3 regions of the Megamonas sp. Calf98-2 genome follow, and region 2 is predicted to be linked to each of the others. Evidence: predicted binding sites of a transcription regulator. Region 2 holds the regulator's gene; each other region holds the start of a gene.
What was found. The regulator HrcA, encoded in region 2, represses chaperone genes, less so after heat shock. The targets are predictions, from matches to a motif close to TGTTAGCACTCNNNNNNNNNGAGTGCTAACA.
Positions count from the first base shown of each region.

Region 1: the regulator HrcA is predicted to act here: its motif matches at 2,538-2,568, upstream of groES (co-chaperone GroES).
Region 3: the regulator HrcA is predicted to act here: its motif matches at 2,556-2,586, upstream of htpG (molecular chaperone HtpG).

Region 1 covers NZ_FOCY01000002.1:4,843-12,578, reverse strand. The annotation lists gene BMX03_RS00695 (MerR family transcriptional regulator) at 1-290, opposite strand, end outside; gene groL (chaperonin GroEL) at 520-2,151, opposite strand; gene groES (co-chaperone GroES) at 2,209-2,490, opposite strand; gene BMX03_RS00680 (LacI family DNA-binding transcriptional regulator) at 2,696-3,670, shown strand; gene BMX03_RS00675 (glycoside hydrolase family 32 protein) at 3,877-5,358, shown strand; gene BMX03_RS00670 (oligosaccharide MFS transporter) at 5,371-6,612, shown strand; gene BMX03_RS00665 (cytidylate kinase-like family protein) at 6,623-7,237, shown strand; partial or broken gene BMX03_RS00660 (S-layer homology domain-containing protein) at 7,310-7,564, shown strand; partial or broken gene BMX03_RS00655 (transposase) at 7,582-7,736, shown strand, end outside.
Region 2 covers NZ_FOCY01000023.1:11,454-19,189, reverse strand. The annotation lists gene BMX03_RS07975 (DUF5693 family protein) at 1-106, shown strand, start outside; gene csaB (polysaccharide pyruvyl transferase CsaB) at 99-1,196, shown strand; gene dnaJ (molecular chaperone DnaJ) at 1,238-2,395, opposite strand; gene dnaK (molecular chaperone DnaK) at 2,520-4,367, opposite strand; gene grpE (nucleotide exchange factor GrpE) at 4,458-5,036, opposite strand; gene hrcA (heat-inducible transcriptional repressor HrcA) at 5,085-6,110, opposite strand; cyclic di-AMP (ydaO/yuaA leader) riboswitch at 6,365-6,522, shown strand; gene BMX03_RS07945 (C40 family peptidase) at 6,529-7,191, shown strand; gene BMX03_RS07940 (histidine kinase N-terminal domain-containing protein) at 7,306-7,736, shown strand, end outside.
Region 3 covers NZ_FOCY01000001.1:10,350-18,085, reverse strand. The annotation lists gene BMX03_RS00090 (efflux RND transporter permease subunit) at 1-1,757, shown strand, start outside; gene BMX03_RS00085 (hypothetical protein) at 1,869-2,465, shown strand; gene htpG (molecular chaperone HtpG) at 2,622-4,577, shown strand; gene BMX03_RS00075 (Cof-type HAD-IIB family hydrolase) at 4,976-5,773, opposite strand; gene BMX03_RS00070 (O-antigen ligase family protein) at 5,873-7,081, shown strand; gene BMX03_RS00065 (glycosyltransferase family 2 protein) at 7,074-7,736, shown strand, end outside.

The DNA.
Region 1 (7,736 bases), on a different contig from region 2:
ATAGCATCAATTTGTTTTTGTAAGCGGTCGCGTTGTTCAATTAAGATATCTTTGCGAGCTTCTGCTGTGTTTTCTTGATAAAAGAGGTGAACATAATCAATCAATGCTTCGATTTGAACGCCAGCAGAACGCATACATTTTATGAATTCAATCCAATTACATGATTCTTGGTCAAAATCACGAATACCATTTGGTTTGCGTGGTACAGGTGGAATTAAACCAATACGTTCATAATAACGAATAGTATCGGGGCTGAGATCGTATTTTTGACTTACTTCTTTAATAGTCATATTATCACGTCCTTGTTAAGTTTTATACTTAAGAATATAATAGCATTTGAAGTAAACTCTAAGTCAATAATTTTTACCTTGAAAGGAAGTTTTTTATTTTTCTAGGTGTCGCACTTCATTATACAATCTATCATAAAAAAATGATAGTGATAGTGTAAAAGAAAAAGCCTAGTGAAAATTCACTAGGCTTAATTTGTTTATTTAATTTTGTTTAATATGAGATGTTAAATTACATCATACCAGGCATTCCGCCGCCCATGCCAGCACCAGCCATAGCAGCAGGATCAGCTTTTTCAGGTTTATCAGCAACGATTGTTTCAGTTGTGAGAACCATAGCAGCGATACTTGCAGCATTTTGTAATGCACTACGAGTAACTTTTGCAGGGTCAACGATACCAGCAGCAATCATATCCATGTATTCGCCAACTAAAGCATTGTAACCAACGCCTACACCAGCGGATTTTACATGTTCAACAACTACAGAACCTTCAAGACCAGCATTGTTTGCGATCTGACGAACTGGTTCTTCAATAGCACGTTTTACGATTTCAACACCAGTTTTTACATCGCCTTCAGCTTCAATGTTTTCAAGAGCAGGTTGAATATCGATGAAAGTAGTACCACCACCAGCAACGATACCTTCTTCAACAGCAGCACGAGTAGCATTTAAAGCATCTTCGATACGGAGTTTTTTATCTTTCATTTCAACTTCTGTAGCAGCACCGATTTCAATTACAGCTACGCCACCAGATAATTTAGCAAGACGTTCTTGTAATTTTTCTTTATCGAAATCGGAAGAAGTTTCAGCGATTTGTTTTTTGATGATTTCAGCACGAGCTGCGATTTCAGCTTTGTCGCCAAAACCGTCAACAATTGTAGTTTCTTCTTTGGAAGCACGTACTTGACGAGCACGACCGAGGTCTTCAAGTTCTACGCTATCAAGTTTACGGCCAAGTTCTTCACTGATTACATTACCACCAGTTAAGATTGCGATATCTTCGAGCATAGCTTTACGACGATCACCAAAACCAGGAGCTTTAACAGCAAGAGCTTTGAATGTACCACGAAGTTTGTTAACTACGATAGTAGCAAGAGCTTCACCGTCGATATCTTCAGCGATGATAACGAGTTCTTTACCTTGTTTTACAACTTTTTCAAGGATTGGGAGAATGTCTGCGATTGCAGAGATTTTGCGGTCAGTGATAAGAATGAAAGGATCATCCATAACAGCTTCCATTTTATCTGTATCAGTAACCATGTATGGAGAAATGTATCCACGGTCGAATTGCATACCTTCTACAACAGAAAGGTTAGTCTGCATACCTTTGGATTCTTCAACAGTGATAACACCGTCTTTACCAACTTTTTCCATAGCGTCAGCAATTAATGCACCAGTTTCTTCATCAGCGGAAGATACGGAAGCAACTTGAGCGATAGCTTCTTTACCTTCAACTTTTTGAGCTTTTGCTTTGATTTCTTCAACTAATGCAGCAACAGCTTTTTCAATACCTTTTTTGAGAACCATTGGGTTTGCACCAGCAGCTACGTTTCTCATACCTTCACGAATCATAGCCTGAGCAAGTAATGTAGCAGTAGTTGTACCGTCACCAGCGATATCGTTAGTTTTTGTAGCAACTTCTTTTACAAGCTGAGCACCCATATTTTCGAATGGATCTTCAAGTTCAATATCACGAGCGATAGTAACACCATCGTTTGTAATAGTTGGAGCACCAAATTTTTTATCTAAAACAACATTTCTGCCTTTTGGGCCAAGTGTAACTTTAACAGCGTTAGCGAGTGCATCAACGCCTCTACCAAGAGCTTGACGAGCTTCTTCGCCAAATAATACTTGTTTAGCCATTTATAAAGAACCTCCTAGGATTATACATTAAAATTGTAATTAATTAGTTTCTGTTAATTATTCAACAACAGCTAAGATATCGCTATCTCTAACGATTAAATAATCAGTACCATCAAATTTTACATCAGTACCAGCATATTTAGAGAAGATTACTTTGTCGCCTACTTTTACATCAAGAGCAACTTTTTTACCTTCTACATATTTACCTTCGCTAACTGCAACAACAGTACCTTCTTGTGGTTTTTCTTTTGCTGTATCTGGTAAAACGATACCACTTGCAGTTTTAATATCGCCTTCAGAAACTTTAATAACAACTCTGTCGCCTAATGGCTTAATCATTGTATATTCCTCCTATGCGTAAATAGATTTTATAACTAATTTTATATTGTTAGCACTCTTTATTAGTGAGTGCTAACTCACAATTCATATAATAAACAATTTTACAGAAAAAATCAATAGTTTTTGCGAAAAAATTTGATTTTTTGTCTTATTTAATTTATGTTATAATTTATTTTATCTATTTGTATTATAAGGTGGTTAGGGTATGGCTAGTATTAGAGATGTGGCTAAATTAGCACAGGTAGCTCCAAGTACAGTATCGTTGGTATTGAACAATAAAGGGTATGTGTCAGATGCTTCGAGAAAAAAAGTATTAGATGCAATAAAAAAATTAAATTATGTACCTAATGAATTAGCAAGAAATTTATATCGTAATAGTACAAATATAATTGGTATTATTGTACCTGATGTAGCACATCCTTTTTTTGGGGCTTTTATTGGTGCATTAGAGATAGCACTTTATAAATATAATTATAAAATAATGGTTTGTTCAACGATTGAAAGAGAGAATGCGGAACATGAAATTGTAGACATGTTAAGAAGACAAATGATAGATGGTATTATTATGGGTTGCCATTCTTTAGAAGTTGATTTATATGATAATGTCAATAAACCTATTGTGGCTTTTGATAGAATTATTAATAATAAAATACCGATTATTCGTTCAGATCATGAGAAAGGTGGAAGATTAGCAGCTCAAGCAATGTTAAAGGCTGGTTGTAAGTATCCTCTACAAATAACAGGTATAAAAAATACTTCAATGTCAGCATATTTACATCATAGTGCATTTAAAGATGAATTATCTAGAAATGGAATTGAAGTGATAAATTATGAAATGGAATGGAATAAATTTGACATGAACTATTTTAAGAGAGTTGCTGTCGATGTATTTGAAAAATATCCCCATATTGATGGTGTATATGGTGCTGATATGGTGGTTTGTGCATGCTTAGGTGAAGCACGTAAGCGAAAATTAGACATACCAAAAGATATAAAATTTATAGCATATGATGGAACTTTTATAACAGAAAGTAGTTTTTATAATATAACTGCTATTGTTCAACCTATAAATATATTAGCTCAAAAAACTGCACAAATGATAGTTTCTTTGATAAAAAACGAAAATATAGAAAAAGAGGTAATTATGCCAATATCTATACGATATGGTGATACTTGCTAAGATAAAAGGAATAAATCCTTTTATCAATATAAATATCAGAAAATAAATTCTTTTTTGTTGTTTTAAAAAAATGTTGATTTTTTAAAAAGATAGTGATATTATTATTTCAGTAAATATAAAACGCGTTTGATATAGAGTAGATTTTTATATTTCCAAATATTTTTAATCAAAAATCGAATCGGTTTTATAAGATTGTTATAATAGGAGTGAAAAAATTGAAACATACTGAAGCATTATTAAAAGCTGAGAAATTTCAACAAAAAATGGAGAAAATTGCACAAAATGATTATTGGAGACCACAATATCATATAGCTGCACCAGCAAATTGGATAAATGATCCTAATGGATTTTGTTTTTATAAAGGTGAATATCATTTATTTTATCAATATCATCCATATTCTAGTCAATGGGGTCCTATGCATTGGGGTCATGTAGCTAGTAAAGATTTGGCAGATTGGGAGCATAGACCAATTGCTCTTGCACCTACTGATGAATATGATAAAGATGGTTGTTTTTCTGGTAGTGCAATTGAAAATGATGGTAAATTATATTTATTATATACAGGTCATGTAGACTTAGATAATAGTAATGGTGGCAATGATAGAATTGAAACACAGTGTTTAGCTGTTAGTGACGATGGAAAGCATTTTGAAAAAGTAGAAAATAATCCTGTAATTAAAGCTTTACCTGAAAATTTAAATATAAGAACAGAACATTTTCGTGATCCTAAAGTTTGGAAACATGGAGATTGGTATTACACTGTAGTAGGCGTGCAAACTAAAGAGGAAAGTGGGCAAGTAGTTGTATATAAATCTCAAGATTTAATTAATTGGGAATTTTTGAATATTATGGCTACATCTAGTGTAAAAGAAAATTTAGGATTTATGTGGGAATGTCCAAATTTTGCAGAAGTTAATGGTCATGAGGCGTTAATTTTGTCTCCACAAGGTGTGAAATCAGAAGGTAATAAATTTTTAAATGTACATCAATCTGGATATTTCTTAGGAAAGATGGATTATCAAACAGGTATATTCCATAGAGATAGTAAGTTTGATTTATTAGATTATGGTTTTGATTTTTATGCACCACAGATAATGCAAGATGAAAAAAATAATCGTTGTTTAATGATTGCTTGGCTCGATATGTGGGAAAGTAATATGCCAGAACAAGAAAATCATTGGGCTGGTATGATGAGTATACCACGTGTATTAAAAGTAGAAAATAATATGATTTATAGTAAACCTGCTGATGAATTAAGTAAATTGCATAAATCAAAAGTTCATCATGAGCAAATAATAAAAGAAGCTACTTCCTTTGATGATGTAAATGGCGATTGTTATCAATTAGATATAGATTTTGATTTAGAAAAGGCTCAAGGATTTATATTAAAATTACGAGTTTCAAATACAGAAGAGACGGTAATTTCATATGATAAAGATACTAAAATATTTAAATTAAATCGTGATAAATCTGGTTGTGGAGTTAAAGGTGAACGTGAAGTTTCCATCGAACCGGTTAGAGAAAAGATGAATTTACAAATTTTCAGTGATCGTTCATCATTGGAAATCTTTATTAATGGTGGTAAACGAGTTTTAAGTTCCAGAATTTATCCATCTAAGGAAGCAAAAGGAATCGTATTTATACCAAATGGAAACATAAAAACAAATGTAGATTTTTATGAAATTTAAGGAGCGTTTATAATGAAAAATTTAATTTATTGGAAATTAAGTGCATTCTTCTTCGTATATTTTTTCTCATGGTTAGTATTTTTTGCATTTTTACCAATATGGTTTGGTCAAAAAATTCAGTTAACTGGTATGCAAATAGGTACAATTTATGCAGGTAATGCTATCTTTAGTATGGTATTACAGCCTTTTTATGGATATCTTTCAGATAAAATAGGAATGAAAAGATATTTACTATTTTTCATTGTTATTTTAGTTGCTTTAACAGGTCCATTCTTTGTGTTTGTCTATGAACCATTGTTAAAAAATAACTTTTATGTTGGTGCAGTTATCGGTTCTTTTGTATTAAGTCTTGCTTATTATGCAGGTGTTGCAGTTATTGAATCTTTTATTGAAAAATGCGGTCGTATCTATAATTTTGAATTTGGTCGTGCTCGTGCGTGGGGTTCTCTTGGTGCTGCTGTTGGTGTATTTTGTGCAGGTCGTGCATTTAACTATGATCCTGATCTAATTTTCTGGATGGCTTCTTGTGGAGCAATTGTTTTACTTTTAATATTGTTAACGGTACGTATTGATGAAAGTAAGGCTGATTTCATAAAATCTGAACCAATTAATTTAGCAAATGTAAAACACTTATTCAGTATCAAAGATGTATGGCTCTTTATGATTTTCATTTTAGGTTCTGCTTGTGTATATGGCGTATTTGACCAACAATTTGCTATTTATTATGCTTCTTTATTCCCAACTGTTGAACAAGGTAATGAAACTTTTGGCTATTTAAATTCCTTACAGATATTCCTTGAAGCTGGCGGTATGTGTATAGCACCTTTTATTGTTAATAAAATTGGTCCAAAACATGGTTTGATTTTAGCAGGTTCTATCATGACTTTTAGAATGATAGGCTCTGGACTTGCAAATGACCCAATTAGTATTTCGATAATTAAATTATTACACGCTATTGAATTATCTATCTTATTAGTATCTGTATTTAAATATTTGGCTAAGAACTTTGATACAAGATTGTCTTCTGTATTGTATTTAGTAGGTTATCAATTATCAAACCAATTAGGTTCAGCTATTTTATCTCCAATTGTAGGAAATCTTTATGATACTGTTGGTTTCAAAGTGGCATATCTATTCTTAGGTGCTGTTGTAGGTGTATTTACTGTATTCGGTGCATTTGTATTGATTTCAGATAAAAGAATACCAAAAGAAAAACAAAGTGAATTAAAAGAATATATTCAAAATGAAGGATAGGTGAATTGGATTGGATAAGAATATTGTTATCAGCATTAGTCGTAAATACGGCTGTGGTGGTCGTGAATTAGCACAAATATTAGCTGAAAAATTAAATATTAAATTGTATGATAGAAAAATCGTGCATATTGCAGCAGCTAAATTGGAAACTGATGATTTAAATGAAAATGATTTATTAGAATTAGAAAATACTGTTAATCCATTAACTATGGCATTTTTTCCATTTCGTTCATTTGGTATTAATTTAGGTGAAGCAAGTAGAGGTATATTTTTGTCTGAAGCAAAAGCTATTAGAAGATTAGCTAATAGTGGAAGTTGTGTCATCTTAGGAAGATGTGCTGATTTTGTACTTGATGATTTGCCAAATCATTTTTCTATATTTGTTACTGCTGATGATGAGTTTAGAATAGAAAGAGGAAAAAATGTCTATGGCGGTAAAACTCTAAAAGAATTAAATATTGAAGATAAAAAAAGAGGAAGATATTACAATTATTATACAGGTAAAGAATGGGGAGATCCTACAAACTATAATTTAGTTGTAAATGTAAGTAAGTTTTCATTAGATGATGTTGCTGAAGCGATTATAAAATATATTGAAGAAGTTCAAGTAAATAGAACAAAATGATTTTTAGTGATTTTATTTTGAGCAAAAACTTTATTTTAAATAAAAATTTTATATTTTAGGAGAGAATTTATTATGTTTAACAAATCTACATTAACTATTACAACATCTGCTTTGGTTTTAATGAGTACGGGAGTAGCAGGAGCTGCTAGCAACCCATTTAGTGATGTTCCTCAAGATAGCTGGGCTTATGATGCAGTGGCAACACTTGCTGCTGATGGCGTAATTGATGGTTTCCCAGATGGAACATACCAGGGCAACAAAACAATGACACGTTATGAAATGGCTCAGATTGTAGCTCGTGTGTTATGGAGGATGCAACAAGAAAGATAAAAGAAGCGAAAGGGATAATTCTACATTCAGACCAAGGATGGTAATATCAAAATAAATAGAGGTATCAGAAGTTATTAAAAGAAAAAGGCATTATCCAAAGCATGAGCCAAAAAGGCAATTGCTTAGATAATGCCGTAATAGAAAATTTCTTTGGTTTGCTAAAAAAGCG
Region 2 (7,736 bases):
TGGTGCTTTATGGGGTGCTGTCATAGGCTGTGTTGTCATGGGTGCATTGTATTTATGGCAATATATTGCATCTTCATCAGATAGGAGTAAGTCTTTGAATGAATAATATTGTAATTTCTGGGTATTATGGTTCTAAAAATGCAGGCGATGAAGCTATGCTATCTGCAATGTTAGAAGTATTCTCAGAGCTTAATCCAAAACTTCATATTACAGTTATTTCATCAGACCCAGAATATACAAGAAAACGCCATAGTGTTGATGCAGTTAATTGGTTAAATGTAGTAGATATTTTGAAAGTGTTGAAAAAGGCGGATTTACTTATAAGTGGTGGCGGTAGCTTATTACAAAATGTAACTAGCGGTCGAAGCTTATATTATTATATGGGTGTATTATTTTTAGCTAAATTAGTTCATACACCAATAATGTTATATGCTCAAGGTATTGGCCCTATTTATGGTAAATTCGCAAGACGCTTGATGAGATGGTTTGGTAATCATAGTGCTTTGATTACAGTTCGCGATAAAGATTCATTAAAAGAATTGGATATGCTTAAGATTGTAAAACCACCGATAAAAGCTACAGCAGATCCAGTGTTAGCAATAAATGCAGTAGATAAAAAAAGTGGGCGAGAGATTTTTAAGAAATCACATATTTCACTCACTAAGCCGATAATTGGTATATCTGTGCGTGAATGGCGTGAATGGCAACATTATAAAGACGTCTTAGCAGAAGTGGCTGATGAAGCAGTAACGAAATTAAATGCTCAGATTGTTTTTATGCCAATGCAATATCCAGAAGATGTAAAGGCTGCTAAAAAAATTGTAGTTAAAATGAAACAGCCGGCATGTATCTTGAAAGAAGATTTTACAACAAGGGAATTAATGTCATTAGTAGGAAACATGGATTTAATGATTGGCATTCGCCTTCATGCATTGATTTTTGCAGGTGTGATGGGCACGCCAATGATAGGTATATCATATGATCCTAAAATTGATAGATTTTTAAAATCCATTGATGAAGATGTTGTAGGCGATTTAGAGAATGTAACAGTGGAAGCTTTGATGCAAGAAATTAATGCTAAATGGAATAATAAAGAAATATATCGCAATCAGAATTTGAAGCGAATGGCTAAATTGCGTAGTTTAGCAAGGTCAAATGCGGAAATGGCTTTAGAATTTATAGATAAAAATAAATAATAAAAAATGACTCCTAGTTATAATTACTAGGAGTCATTTTTTTATTTAAAGAGATTTTTTAAAGTCTTAAAGAAGCTTTCTTGTTCTGGATTTGCTTTATCATTTTTAATACCAGCAAATTCACGAAGAAGTTCTTTTTGTCTGTCAGTAAGTTTTTGTGGAGTTAAAACTTTAATGCGAACATGTTGATCGCCACGACCAGCACCGCGAAGGAATGGAATACCTTTTCCTTTTAAGCGCATTATTGTACCAGACTGAATACCAGCTGGTATTTTCATTTCTACTTTACCATCAAGAGTTGGTACTTCTATAGTATCGCCTAAGGAAGCTTGTACAAAAGTGATAGGAACTTCGCAGATGATTTCAGTGCCTTCACGTTTAAAGAATTTATGATCTTTTACTGTGATATATACGTATAAATCACCAGTAGAGCCGCCACGAACACCTGCTTCACCTTCGCCAGCTACACGGATACGGTTTCCAGTATCTACACCAGCAGGGATTTTAACTTCAACTTTAGAGCGAACAGATTTAACACCTTTACCATTACAATCTTTACATGGTGTTTTAACGATTTCACCTGTACCACTGCAACGGGAACAAGTACGCTGATTTACCATGCGACCAAATGGTGTATTTTGAGTGAATTGTACTTGACCTGTACCATGGCAATCAGGGCAAGTTTCAGGATGGGTACCAGCAGCAGCACCTGTACCATTACAACTAGAACATTTTTCTGTACGAGGAATATGGAGTTCTACTGTTTTACCAAATGCAGCTTCTTCAAAGGAAATAGATAAATTATAGCGTAAATCAGAACCACGTTCTGGGCCACGACGGCGAGCAGAACCGCCAGCACCACCACCGCCAAAGAACATGTCAAAGATATCGCCAAAACCTTCTCCACCAAAGCCACCTTGACCAAAACCGCCGAAACCGCCAAAGCCACCGCCAGCTCCACCAGTACCATCAAAAGCTGCATGACCAAATTGGTCATATTGAGCTTTTTTCTGTGGATTGGATAAAACTTCATAAGCTTCATTTACTTCTTTGAATTTTTCTTCGGCTTCTTTTGGATTATCACGATTGAGGTCAGGGTGATATTTTCGAGCCATTTTTTTGTAGGCTTTTTTTATTTCTGCTTCTGTAGCATTTTTACTTACGCCTAAGACTTCATAATAATCGCGTTTTGTACTCACTTTGCACCACCTAAACCTAAATAAAGATTTTATGCTTAATTGACATAACTCCAGCTAAGGATTAACTGGAGTTATGTGCATCGAATTTCTTATATTAATATTTCTTATATTAATTAAACTTAAATTATTTATCAGTTACATCTTTAAAATCAGCGTCAACAACATTGTCATCATCTTTTGTCTGAGTCTGTTGCTGTGCATTAGCACCTGCTCCGCCAGCTTGTTGTTGAGCTTGCTGAGCCTGCTGATATGCAGCTGCGCTTAATTCATAAAGAGGTTTTTGTAATTCTTCCATAGCTTTTTTGATTGCTTCAATATCTGTACCTTTGAGAGCATTTTTAGCGCCTTCAATGCCATCTTTTACTTTAGCTACAGTATTAGCATCAGCTTTATCGCCTAAATCTTTGATTACTTTTTCAGCTTGGAATACTAAAGAATCAGCATTATTTCTAGTTTCTACTTCTTCTTTACGTTTTTTATCTTCAGCTTCATGAGCTTGAGCTTCTTTGACCATGCGGTCGATATCTTCTTTGCTCATACCGCTATCAGATTGAATAGTGATATTTTGTTCTTTACCAGTACCGAGGTCTTTTGCAGATACATGAACGATACCGTTAGCATCGATATCGAATTTAACTTCGATCTGAGGAACTCCTCTTGGAGCTGGTGGAATGTCTGTTAAATCGAAACGACCGAGAGTTTTATTGTCTGCTGCCATTTCACGTTCACCTTGAAGAACATGAATGCTAACTGCAGGCTGATTATCAGCAGCTGTAGAGAATACTTGGCTTTTAGAAGTAGGAATAGTAGTATTTCTTTCAATGATTTTTGTGCAAATACCACCTAATGTTTCAATACCTAAGGAAAGTGGAGTTACATCAAGAAGTAATACGTCTTTAACTTCACCAGCTAAGATACCAGCTTGAATAGCTGCACCTACTGCAACGCATTCATCAGGGTTTACACCATGATTTGGTTCTTTACCAAGATATTTTCTAATAGCTTCTTGAACAGCAGGGATACGGCTAGAACCACCAACTAAGATGATTTTATCGATTTCGGAAACGGATAAACCAGCATCAGCCATAGCTTTACGAGTTGGTTCGATTGTAGCTTCAACAAGATCTGCTGTTAATTCATCAAATTTTGCACGAGTAAGAGTTAAATCTAAGTGTTTTGGACCTGTTGCATCAGCAGTGATGAATGGTAAGTTGATATTTGTAGAAGTCATGCTGGAAAGTTCGATTTTTGCTTTTTCAGCAGCTTCGATAAGACGTTGAGCACTCATTTTATCTTGAGATAAGTCAATGCCGTTGGATTTTTTGAATTCTTCTACCATCCAATTCATTACTGCATGGTCAAAGTCATCGCCACCTAAATGAGTATTACCATTAGTGGATTTTACTTCAAATACGCCATCACCAAGTTCGAGGATAGATACATCAAATGTACCGCCACCTAAGTCGAATACTAAGATTGTACCATCTTCACCTTTATCAAGACCATAAGCAAGAGCAGCAGCAGTTGGTTCGTTTACGATACGAAGAACATCAAGACCTGCGATTTTACCAGCATCTTTAGTTGCTTGACGTTGGCTATCGTTGAAGTAAGCAGGAACAGTGATAACTGCTTGAGTTACTTTTTCGCCAAGATATTTTTCTGCATCAGCTTTTAATTTTTGAAGAATCATAGCAGAAATTTCTGGTGGAGTATAAGATTTACCATCAATATTTACTTTATAATTAACTTCGCCCATATGACGTTTGATTGAAGCGATTGTTCTATCTGGATTGGAAACGGCTTGACGTTTTGCAAGTTGACCTACAAGACGTTCACCATCTTTTGTGAAACCTACAACTGAAGGAGTAAGTCTGCTACCTTCTGGGTTTGTAATAACTGTAGGTTCGCCACCTTCCATAACAGCGACTACAGAGTTAGTAGTACCTAAGTCAATACCAATTACTTTGGACATTATAAATTCCTCCTAAAAACATCTATATATAAATATAAGTGTTATGCAATTTAATAAAATATTTTATATTAATTATAGTTAATTAAATGATTAATTAGCTACAACTTTTACCATACTTGGGCGAATTACTCGACCTTGTACCATATAACCTTTTTGGAATTCTTCTTCGATGGTATCATCTTCTTTTTCAGGGTCTTGAACGCGCATTACAGCTTGATGGAAATTAGGATCAAATTTTTCACCAGCAGCTTTAATAACTTCAAGACCATTTTTCTTCAAAGATTCCATTAATTGGTTGTAAACCATGGAAATTCCGTCATGAAGAGGAGTACCAGCAGCTCCTTCAACAGCTAAAGCACGTTCAAAATTATCAATGATAGGTAATAAATCTTTAATTAATCCTTGAAGGACTACACTAGATAATTCTTCACGTTCTTTTTCATTGCGACGACGGAAGTTTGCAAAATCAGCTTGCAATCTTTTATAGTGGTCTTTGCTTTGCTGTAATAATTCTTTTTGAGCTTCAAGTTCTTTTTTTATTGTATCAAAAGTTGCTTCATCATTTTCTACAGCAGTCTCAGTAGTAGTTTCTTCTACTGTTTCTTTAACTTCATTATCAGAAGTAGTTTCAGTCTGCATAGTTTCTTTAGTTTCTTCTGGAGTAGCCATGAATCAACCACCTTCTTAGTTAATAATAAATAGTTTAATCTTTATAGATTACAAATGAAATCTATGGAAAATATCAGCAAGATTAGCATTCATAAATTTTAATAAAGAAATTATTTTGCCATAATCCATACGTGTTGGACCTAAAACAGCTAATGTGGCAATTGGTTTACCATCTAAATGATATGTGGCACTGATAATACTGCAATCTTTAATATCATTATATTTGTTTTCTTGACCAATGGTAACAGCTAAACTTTCATCTTTTTGTGCATGTAAAATATCATATAAAAGTTGTTTTTCTTCAAACATAGATAATAGTTTTTTTACTTTATCTATATTATGAAATTCAGGCTGTTCCATTAATTCTCTTGCACCACCTAGATAAAGTCGTTCTTGCTTATCTTTGGCTAATGCTTCATCTATAATATTAATGATAGCATTAAAAACTGTGGAATTAACAGTTTCACCACGAATTTTGCGAATTGATGCCATACTAATATCTGATAGACGCTTACCTTTGAGATAATGATTAAAGATACTAGCGATATTATCAAAATCCTCAAAAGAAATACCACTTGGAATATCGATAATTTTGTTATCAATAAAACCAGCATCTGTCATGATGACAGCTATTACTTGATGTTCATTAAGTGGTAAAAATCGCAAATACTGAAAAGCTGTTTGCGTTAATTGTGGAGCTAAAACTAAAGATACATTTTTTGTCAGTTGAGAGATTATACGTGAAGTTTCACGGAAAATTTCTTCAACAGAACGTACCTTAGTAGCATACCAATTATTGATAAGAGATATCTCATTCTCCGACATTTGTTCTAATGTTAATAAGTCATCAACATAAAAACGATAACCTTTTGATGAGGGGATACGCCCAGATGAGGTATGGAGATGCTTGATATAACCAAGTGTCTCTAAATCTGCCATTTCATTACGAATTGTCGCAGGGCTAATTCCCAAACTATATTTCTTAGCAATTGTTCGGGAGCCTATTGGCTCTGCAGTAGATATATAGTCATCTACAATGGCTCGGAGAATGCGTTGCTTTCTTTCATCTAGCATTTCTTTCACCCCTATTGTTAGCACTCTATAATAGTGAGTGCTAACTTCTAATTAAGAATGTATCACTATTTAGACAAAATGTCAATGTCTTTTGTTTAATTAAATAAAAAATTTCTTAAGTATAATAAAAATAGTTGAAATTAGTTTAGTTATTATTATATAGGAACTAAACTAAATGATAAAAATTATTGATTATAGGTTGAGGTTTTTAATAAAATAGTGTAAAATATAGATTATGAGCGTAATAAAAAAATAAAAATAGAAAGCCGAATCCAGCTCAGGAGCGGGAGAACCAATTTTTTGGGGTGAATCTAATTTATTTTGGTAGAATTTACTGAAATTTTAGATGGATAGTCTTTCCTTCTCTGTCCTAACCCGTCAGCTAACCTCGTAGGCGATTTTGAGAGGAGTCTTTTTTTTGAGTAAAGTTGTCCGTGTTTTAGTTTTATCTTTGTGTTTGATCTGTATGAGTGCTATTGCTAGCGCATCTTCTTTCCGTTTAGGAGACCAAGGTGCAGAAATCGCTGAAATTCAAGCAGCATTGGCAAGTCAGGGTTATGATGTAACAGCAGATGGAGATTTCGGTCCAGCTACACAAGCTGCAGTGGCAGCATTCCAATCAGCTAATGGTTTGGATAATGATGGTTTAGTTGGCGCTATGACATATCAAACATTGATGGGACGTAACATGCCTGTAGTAAGCCGTAGTTCTAATTACATTGCAAAACGTATCATTAATTCATCTTTGAATTATATTGGCGTGCCATATGTATTTGGTGGTACAACTCCAAGCGGTTTTGATTGTTCTGGTTTTACGCGTTATGTTTTTGCTACAGCTGGTATTTCTCTTCCACGTACAGCAGATGTACAATTTGAAATAGGTACACCAGTATCTTATGATAACCTTATGCCTGGTGATTTAGTATTTTTCTCTACTTATACTTATGGAGCATCTCATGTAGGTATCTATATGGGTGATGGTAATTTTATTAATGCTTCTTCTAGCCGTGGAGTAGTTGTCGATTCTTTAAGTAGTTCTTATTGGGCATCTTGCTATATTGGAGCACGTAGAGTTTTATAATTACATAAATTAAATTAAACATAATTTAATTTAATACAAAGGAGACGATAGGTCTCCTTTTTTCTTTATAAAAATAAATAAAAGCATAAATTAAAGAAAGTGAAGTGAAGAATAATGTCTTTTTTGAATAATTGTAGACAATTTACTAATTTATCCGCTATGAAAGCTAATTTTTTACAAAGAATTAATACAGTATTACCTTTAGTTTCTGATTTGGTACATGCACATGTAGCTATGTATACATTTTCCCAAAAAGAAAATTATTTCACTGTTGTTTCTGAATTTGAACCACATACTACGTATAATCCTATAAAACAATCATTGATAGGGAAGGAAATTCCTAAAGTACAAGAGCCTTTAATTGATAAAACTATTAAATTTAAATCAAAATATGAAGGTCAAAGAGAATTAGATTTTGGTAAATTTTATCAAATGTATACTATACCGATTGTCGTTGATTATGAAGTAATAGCTGTTATTTGTTTTGAGATAAATTATGAAGATACACAAACAAGAGGTTTTACTCGTCTTTTGAAAACTGCCTT
Region 3 (7,736 bases), on a different contig from region 2:
GTCAGTTCGCATTGACTATTGCTATTTCTATGGCATTATCAGCATTCGTGGCCTTGACTCTTACTCCTGCACTTTGTGCTACAATGTTAAAACCACATACTGCTGATGAAAATAAATCTAATTTTGGTGCATTTTTCATCCGTTTCAACCAATTTATGAATTGGATGACTCGTGGTTATGTGAAATATGTTGCCAAATTAATCGGTAAAGCAAAACTTTGTGTTACTGCTTTAGTTATTATCGTAGCTTTAATGTTTGGTTTATTTAAAATAATTCCAACTACATTTATTCCTGCTGAAGACCAAGGTTATTATCTTGGTGCTGTAAGCTTACCAGAAGGTACTTCTTTAAATAATACTGACGAAGTTATGACTCGTCTTGCTGAAGAATTAAAGAAAAACCCTGGTGTTTCTCAGGTAATGGGTATTTCAGGTTATGATATCTTATCTGGTGGTGCAAAATCCAGTGCAGCTACATTCTTCGTAGGTCTAGACCCTTGGAGTGAACGTACTTCACCAGAAACAAGTATCAATGCTGAAGTTGGTATGGCATTTAAACAAGGTGCTATGAGTTATCCAGAAGCCTCCATTATTGCTATGAATCCACCATCTTTACCAGGTCTTGGTATGGTTAGTGGCTTTACTTTACAGCTTCTAGATATGAGTGGTCATACTAATGAAGAATTAGATACTATCACTAAAAAAATCGTAGCTGTAGCTAATACTCGTCCTGAACTTCAAAGTGTTTATACAACATATAGTGTAAACTCTCCAATTTATGAATTTGAAGTAGACCGTGAAAAAGTTAAAAACTTAGGTTTAAATATTTCTGATGTATTTACTGCTCTTCAAGTAAACTTTGGTGGTACAGAAATCAATGACTTTAACCAATTTGGTCGTTCTTATAAAGTAGTAATGCAGGCAGAAAGTCAATTCCGTGATGAAGCTGATACTACTCGTTTCATCTTTATCCGAGGTTCCAATGGTCAAATGGTTCCATTGAACACATTAATTAAACCAAAATTAAATTCCGGACCTGCGATTATTTCTCGTTTCAATGCTAGCCGTAGTGTAACTATCCAAGGTAGTCCAAAACCAGGCTACAGCTCAGGTCAAGCAATGGCAGCTATTGAAGAAGTAATCAAACAAGAAGCTCCAAATGGCTTCAATATTGACTGGTCTGGTCAGAGCCGTGAAGAACGTGCAGCTACAAGTTCCACAGCTCAAGTTATGGTCTTAGCTCTTGTTTTCGTATTCTTATGTCTTGCAGCTCTTTACGAAAGCTGGAGTGTACCATATGCTGTATTATTAACAGTACCAACTGGTATCTTTGGTTCTTTGATTTCCGCTTATATTTTCAATATGCAAATAAGTATTTATATGCAAATTGGTATGATCGTAGTAATGGGCTTAGCAGCTAAAAACGCTATCCTTATCGTCGAATTCGCCAAAGTACGTTTTGATACTGGTATGCCAATTTTAAAAGCTACTCTTGAAGCTTCCAAACTTCGTTTACGTCCAATCATTATGACTTCACTTGCCTTCATTATTGGTTGTTTACCACTTGCTGTAGCAACTGGTGCAGGTGCAGCTGCTCGTAATAATATGGGTATCGCCGTTGTTGGTGGTATGATTGTAGCTACTGTCCTTGGTGTATTCTTGATTCCTGTTATGTATTTAGTGGTAATGAAAATTACTTCCAAACTTACTGGTAAATCTAAACAACCACCAAAATCTGAAATTGATAGATTTATGTAATATATCTTTATCGCTTTTTATTTCTATTTATGTTATAATTGGCTAAATAATAATATGACAAAGATACTAACTTATTAGTATCTTTGTCTATAATTTCAAGGAGATATGTTTATGAGAATAAAAAGAATGTTCCTATCCCTAATGAGTATTTTTGCTTTAGTGGCTACACTATCTATAACAAATATAAGTTTCGCTGCTGATGGTTATTTATATACTAGCGAACGCTTTGGTTATAGCATAAAATGCCCAGAAAAACCATTGGCTGTAATTAATTTGAGTATTCTTTCCCCTCAAGAACAAGGAGATGTTCTCATATTTGAAACAGATGGTCATAACCCTACAAAATACTGGGTTATTTCCCCAAATGCTTTCAGTAATGATACTTTCCCTGACCTTGATAATTTAACTGATGAAGCTAGACAAGATTTATTTACTCGATTAGCTATTGAACGTGGATATGAAGCGATTTCTCTTGTTCCAATTCAAGGACATAATGCTATTTATGCTGTTACTGCAAAAACTATCCAAATCGATACAGATAAAGATGGTCAAGTAGATAAAACAATTGAACAAGAAGGACAACATATCGAAACATATTTTAAAGGTGCAAAATCCAATTACTGTATCGTTTTATCATCAAAATCAGCATTAACTGAAGATGATATTAATAATTACCAATATGGTTTATTATCCTTCAATGATAAATAATCTTAAAAGTAGAGAAAAAGCCAGTATAACTGGCTTTTTCTTTTATTCTCTATTGACATTTTGACCTATAATTATATAATAATAATTAACGGTTAGCACTCTTTGTATCAGAGTGCTAATAATTCATTTTTAATCTAAATTTAGGAGTGACAAATCTTGGCTAAAGAAACACATCAATTTCAAGCTGAAACTAAAAAATTACTCGATTTAATGATACATTCTATTTATACAAACCGTGAAATATTCCTTCGTGAATTAATTTCTAACGCTTCTGACGCAATCGATAAATTACATTTTGAATCACTTACAAATCGTGATTTACTCGAAGGCAATAGCGATTATGAAATCTTCTTAATTCCTGATGAAGCTAGTCATACATTAACTATTTCTGATAATGGTCTTGGTATGAATAGAGAAGAACTCATTGAAAACTTAGGTACTATCGCAAAATCCGGTACAAAAGCATTCTTAGAAAAACTTCAACAAGCCAAAGAAAGTGACAATGATACTCAAAAAGATTTAATCGGTCAATTCGGTGTAGGTTTTTACTCCGCTTTCATGGTAGCAGAAAAAATCACTGTAGTTTCCAGAAAAGCTGGCGAAACTCAAGCTTATAAATGGGAATCCACAGCTGACGGTTCTTACACTATTGAAGAATGCACTAAAGATAGCCGTGGTACTAATATCACTATCACACTTTTACCTGAATTTTATGGTGATAAAGCTGAAGAAAACTTTACTGACACATATAAATTACAATCTCTTGTAAAAAAATATTCCGATTATGTTCGTTACCCAATCAAAATGAACTTTGTCATTGAAGAACAGCCAAAAGATGCTGATGGTAAACCAATCGAAGGTGCTGGCACTATCAAGAAAAATGAAGTTCGCATCTTAAACTCCATGCAACCACTTTGGGCTAAAAATAAATCTGAAATCAAAGAAGAAGAATACACTGAATTCTATCAAAATCTTTTCCATGATTGGGAAAAACCAATGGAAGTAATGCACAATAAAATCGAAGGTAATATCGAATACACTTCCCTTTTATTCTTCCCTGCACATGCTCCTTACAATCTTTATCATAGCGACTATGAACCAGGCTTACAGCTTTATTCTCGCCATGTATTCATCATGGATAAATGCAAAGACCTCTTACCTGAATATCTCCGCTTCGTTAAAGGTTTAGTTGACTCTCCTGATTTCTCCTTAAATATCTCTCGTGAACTTTTACAACAGAGCCGTGAATTAAAATTAATCGGTAAAAACTTAGAAAAAACTATCTTAAAACAATTAGCAAATACACTCAAAAAAGACCGCAGTAAATATGAACAATTCTGGAAAGAATACGGTAAATCCTTAAAAATCGGTATCTATGGCAGTGTATACAATGGTGGCAGTGATGTAGTAAATAAATTAAAAGACTTACTCTTATTCACAACTTCCAAAGAAGATAAACTCATCACTTTAAAAGAATATGTAGAAAATATGCCTGAAAGCCAGAAAAAAATCTACTACGCTACAGGTAAAGACCGTGCAAGTATCGATAGCTTACCACAGATGGAAATTCTACGCGATAAAGGTATTGATGTATTATACTTCCTTGATAACGTTGACGAATTCGCTATTGAAGTTATGCGTGAATATGAAGGTAAACCATTCCACTCCATCAGCCGTGGCGATTTAGACCTTGATGATGTTGAATCTCAAGAAGTGAAAAAAGAAACTGAAACCATCGCAAAATCCAATGAAGATTTAATCAAAGATATTAAAGAAACTCTCGGTGATAAAGTTGCTGAAGTAAAAATCAGTAGCCGTTTAAAATCTTCTGCTGTTTGCTTAGTAGCTGACGAACAAGGTCCAAGCTTTGCTATGGAACAAGCTTTTGCTGATGCAAATAATCCAATGTTCAAAGCTAGACGTATCTTAGAAATCAATCCAAAACATGATTTATTTGCTCGTTTACAAAAAGTACATGAACAAGGCAAAGAAAGTACTGCCTTCAAAGATTATTGCTCACTTTTATATGCTCAAGCACTTCTTATCGAAGGTATGATGCCAGAAGACCCAGCTGCAATTGCTAACAAAATCGCTGAATTGATGGCTAAATAATTATATTTATATAAAAAAATCCTACAGAATTTATCTGTAGGATTTTTATTTATGATTTTATTTCATTACTTTTTCATCTACAATATTATAAATAGTGTATTTAACAAGTTTTAAAATTCGGCAAGCTTCACCATCAACTAATTTATATTGAATTTCACAAATGCCACCAGTCGGATTAGCATTTGTATCATCTTCTAAATAAAGTAGAAATGTTCTTTTGACATACTCCCCATGCCTAAAGGCAGGGGATTCTTGGATACAAACGATACTTGCCTACTAAAATAGCAGGTCTTACTATATCTCTCCAAAGAAGGTTGATGCCCCAACCTTCCATATCTAAAAAAATTTATTAATAAAATATATTCTCTCTATCTTATTCTAGATAAATAAAAAAAATCCTATTTACCTAAAATATATCTTTCAATACCATAAGCTACACCATCTTCAAATACTGATGGAACTACAATTTTAGCACTATTTCTAGCTTTTACACTGCCATTTGCCATTGCCATACCCATTCCCACTGTAGATAAAATCTCGATATCATTATCTCCATCACCAAAAGCATAGCTATCTTTTATATCTATATTCAATAACTCTAAAACCTTTAATGCTCCTGTAGCTTTGGAATTTTCTTTAGCATAGACTTCTAAATGACAATAATTATGGTTCATATCTTCTACATAAGTCATATCTTCAGGCAAATTCTCTATGATATATTTTCTATCTTCATGTCTAGGTGAATCTATTTCTAATTTATAAACATCTATAGCTTTTTTATCATAATCGAAAGTCAATTGGTCAGCAAAAATTCCATATTGCCCTAAACGATAGATTAGATATTCAAAATTTTTATCTACATAAGTATGAAAATCTCCCTGTAAGCTATATTGCATATCATGTTCATCACAAATAGATGTGATTTTTTCCACAAAAGATTTTTCAAGTGGTGCTCTATAAATAATCTTATCGTGGAAAAATATAACTGAACCATTGAGCAATACATAACCATCGAAACCAAAATTTCTTATCTTTTCATCAAGAAAAGCAAGTGAACGACCACTAGCAATAAATACATAATGACCTTGCTCTTGCAATTTACGAATTGCTTTTTGTACGTTTTCACGCATATAACGATAATCTGGATGTGTACCTTCAATCAGTGTTCCATCAACATCAAAAAATACTGCTTTCATATCTATTATATTTTATCTCCTTTATAAAAATTATTTGCATTATCCATAAGATTATTGTACCATAATTTAAGATCTAATTATATTAATGGAGGTTTCATTATGTCAAAAGAGAAGATTATATCTAGTTTAGATAATCTTATTTTTGCTTGTCTAGTTATTTATTCATTAACTTTTATTACTAATATTAATACCAAATTTTTATTTTTCGCTTTTTATATATGTATTTTAAAATTATTTTTTATTAAACCCAAAATTAATTTATCCACAAAACATATTCATTTTATAATATTATTTATCACCTGTTTATTTATATCTCTTATATCTAATAACTTATTACAATTAGATAATATTACTGAATATAAATCTGATGTTCTAAATCCTCTAATTGGACTAATTATATTTTTTATTTATAAAATAACCTATAAGAAATTTTTAATATTATTATCAACTTTTTCTATTTCATTATCTATAAATGCCTTAATTATTTTATATCATTCTTATTTAGGAGAAGTTGGTCGTCCTGTAGGATTATGTGATTTTCATTATATGTTTTTAGCTGGTGTTAATTTATTAATAATACCATTTATTCTAACTTATTCTCTAAATAACACTACATATTATAATAAATTACATTGGTTATTTCGTTTTACTATTTTTATAAATATTCCTGCTTTAATATTTGAAAATACTCGTATTGTTTGGTTAGCTTTTTGTATCATTTTTCCATTAGTAATTTTCCTAGGAATAAAAAATAAATTCAAAGCATTTCTTATCATTTGCTGTATAGCTATCTATAGCTTTGGGATCTTCCAAATGTCTCCACAATCTACAAATAGATTAGAAAGTATTACTAATAATAACTATGAAAACCAACCTAATTATGAACGTTTATTAATGTGGCAATCAGCTTCTAATATGTTTATTGATCATCCTATTTTTGGTGTAGGCTATGGAAATTACTATACTAACTATATTTCAGAATATCGTTCTCCTTTAGCCAGAGAATACCAACGTCACCCACACAATACGTTCTTAGAAAAATTATCTGAAGCTGGTATTTTAGGAGGTATTAGTTATTTATTGCTAATATTATATTTTATTTTTAATAGCGTAAAAACTTTTATAAAAAACAAAAATCCTATTAATTTATCTTATTTAGCTTGCATATTAGCATATTCTATTGGTTGCTTAACAGATTGTTTATATTCATCATACAATTTAAAAGAATTAACTTATATATTTTACTTATTTACAGGAATATATTTGATTTTAAATTCTTATATAAAACAGGAGCATAAATATGAATAAAATTAGTATTATTATTCCTATTTATAACGTAGAACAATATTTACCACAATGTTTAGATAGTATTATTAATCAAACATATAAAAATTTGGAAATTATTTTGATAAATGATGGTTCTACTGACAATTCTGGTAAAATTTGTGACAATTATGCTAAAGTAGATAATCGCATCCATGTTTTTCATAAAAAAAATGAAGGTGTTAGTTCTGCTCGTAATCTAGGATTAGAGAAGTGTACTGGTGATTTTATAGGTTTTGTTGACCCAGATGATTTTATAGAACTTAATATGTATGAACTACTCTATAATGAGCAACAAAAAACAAATGCTGATATTGTTTGGTGTAATTATTATAATTATTTTTCTAACGAACATTATAATATAGTAAATATATTTAATGAAAATAAACTCTATAAATTACCTTTTGCAATAAATAAATTAGGTATTGATTTATTTATTAATAAATATTATGAACACTCTCATCTTTGGTCCAAATTGTATAAAAAATCTATATTTGATAATATAAAATTTCCTTATAAGAAAACATTAGAAGATCTTTCTATTTTTTTACCTACTCTTATGAAAGCAAATATAATTTGTGTAATACCTCAAGCATTATATTATTATAGAAATAATCGAATAAATAGCCTTATTAATCTT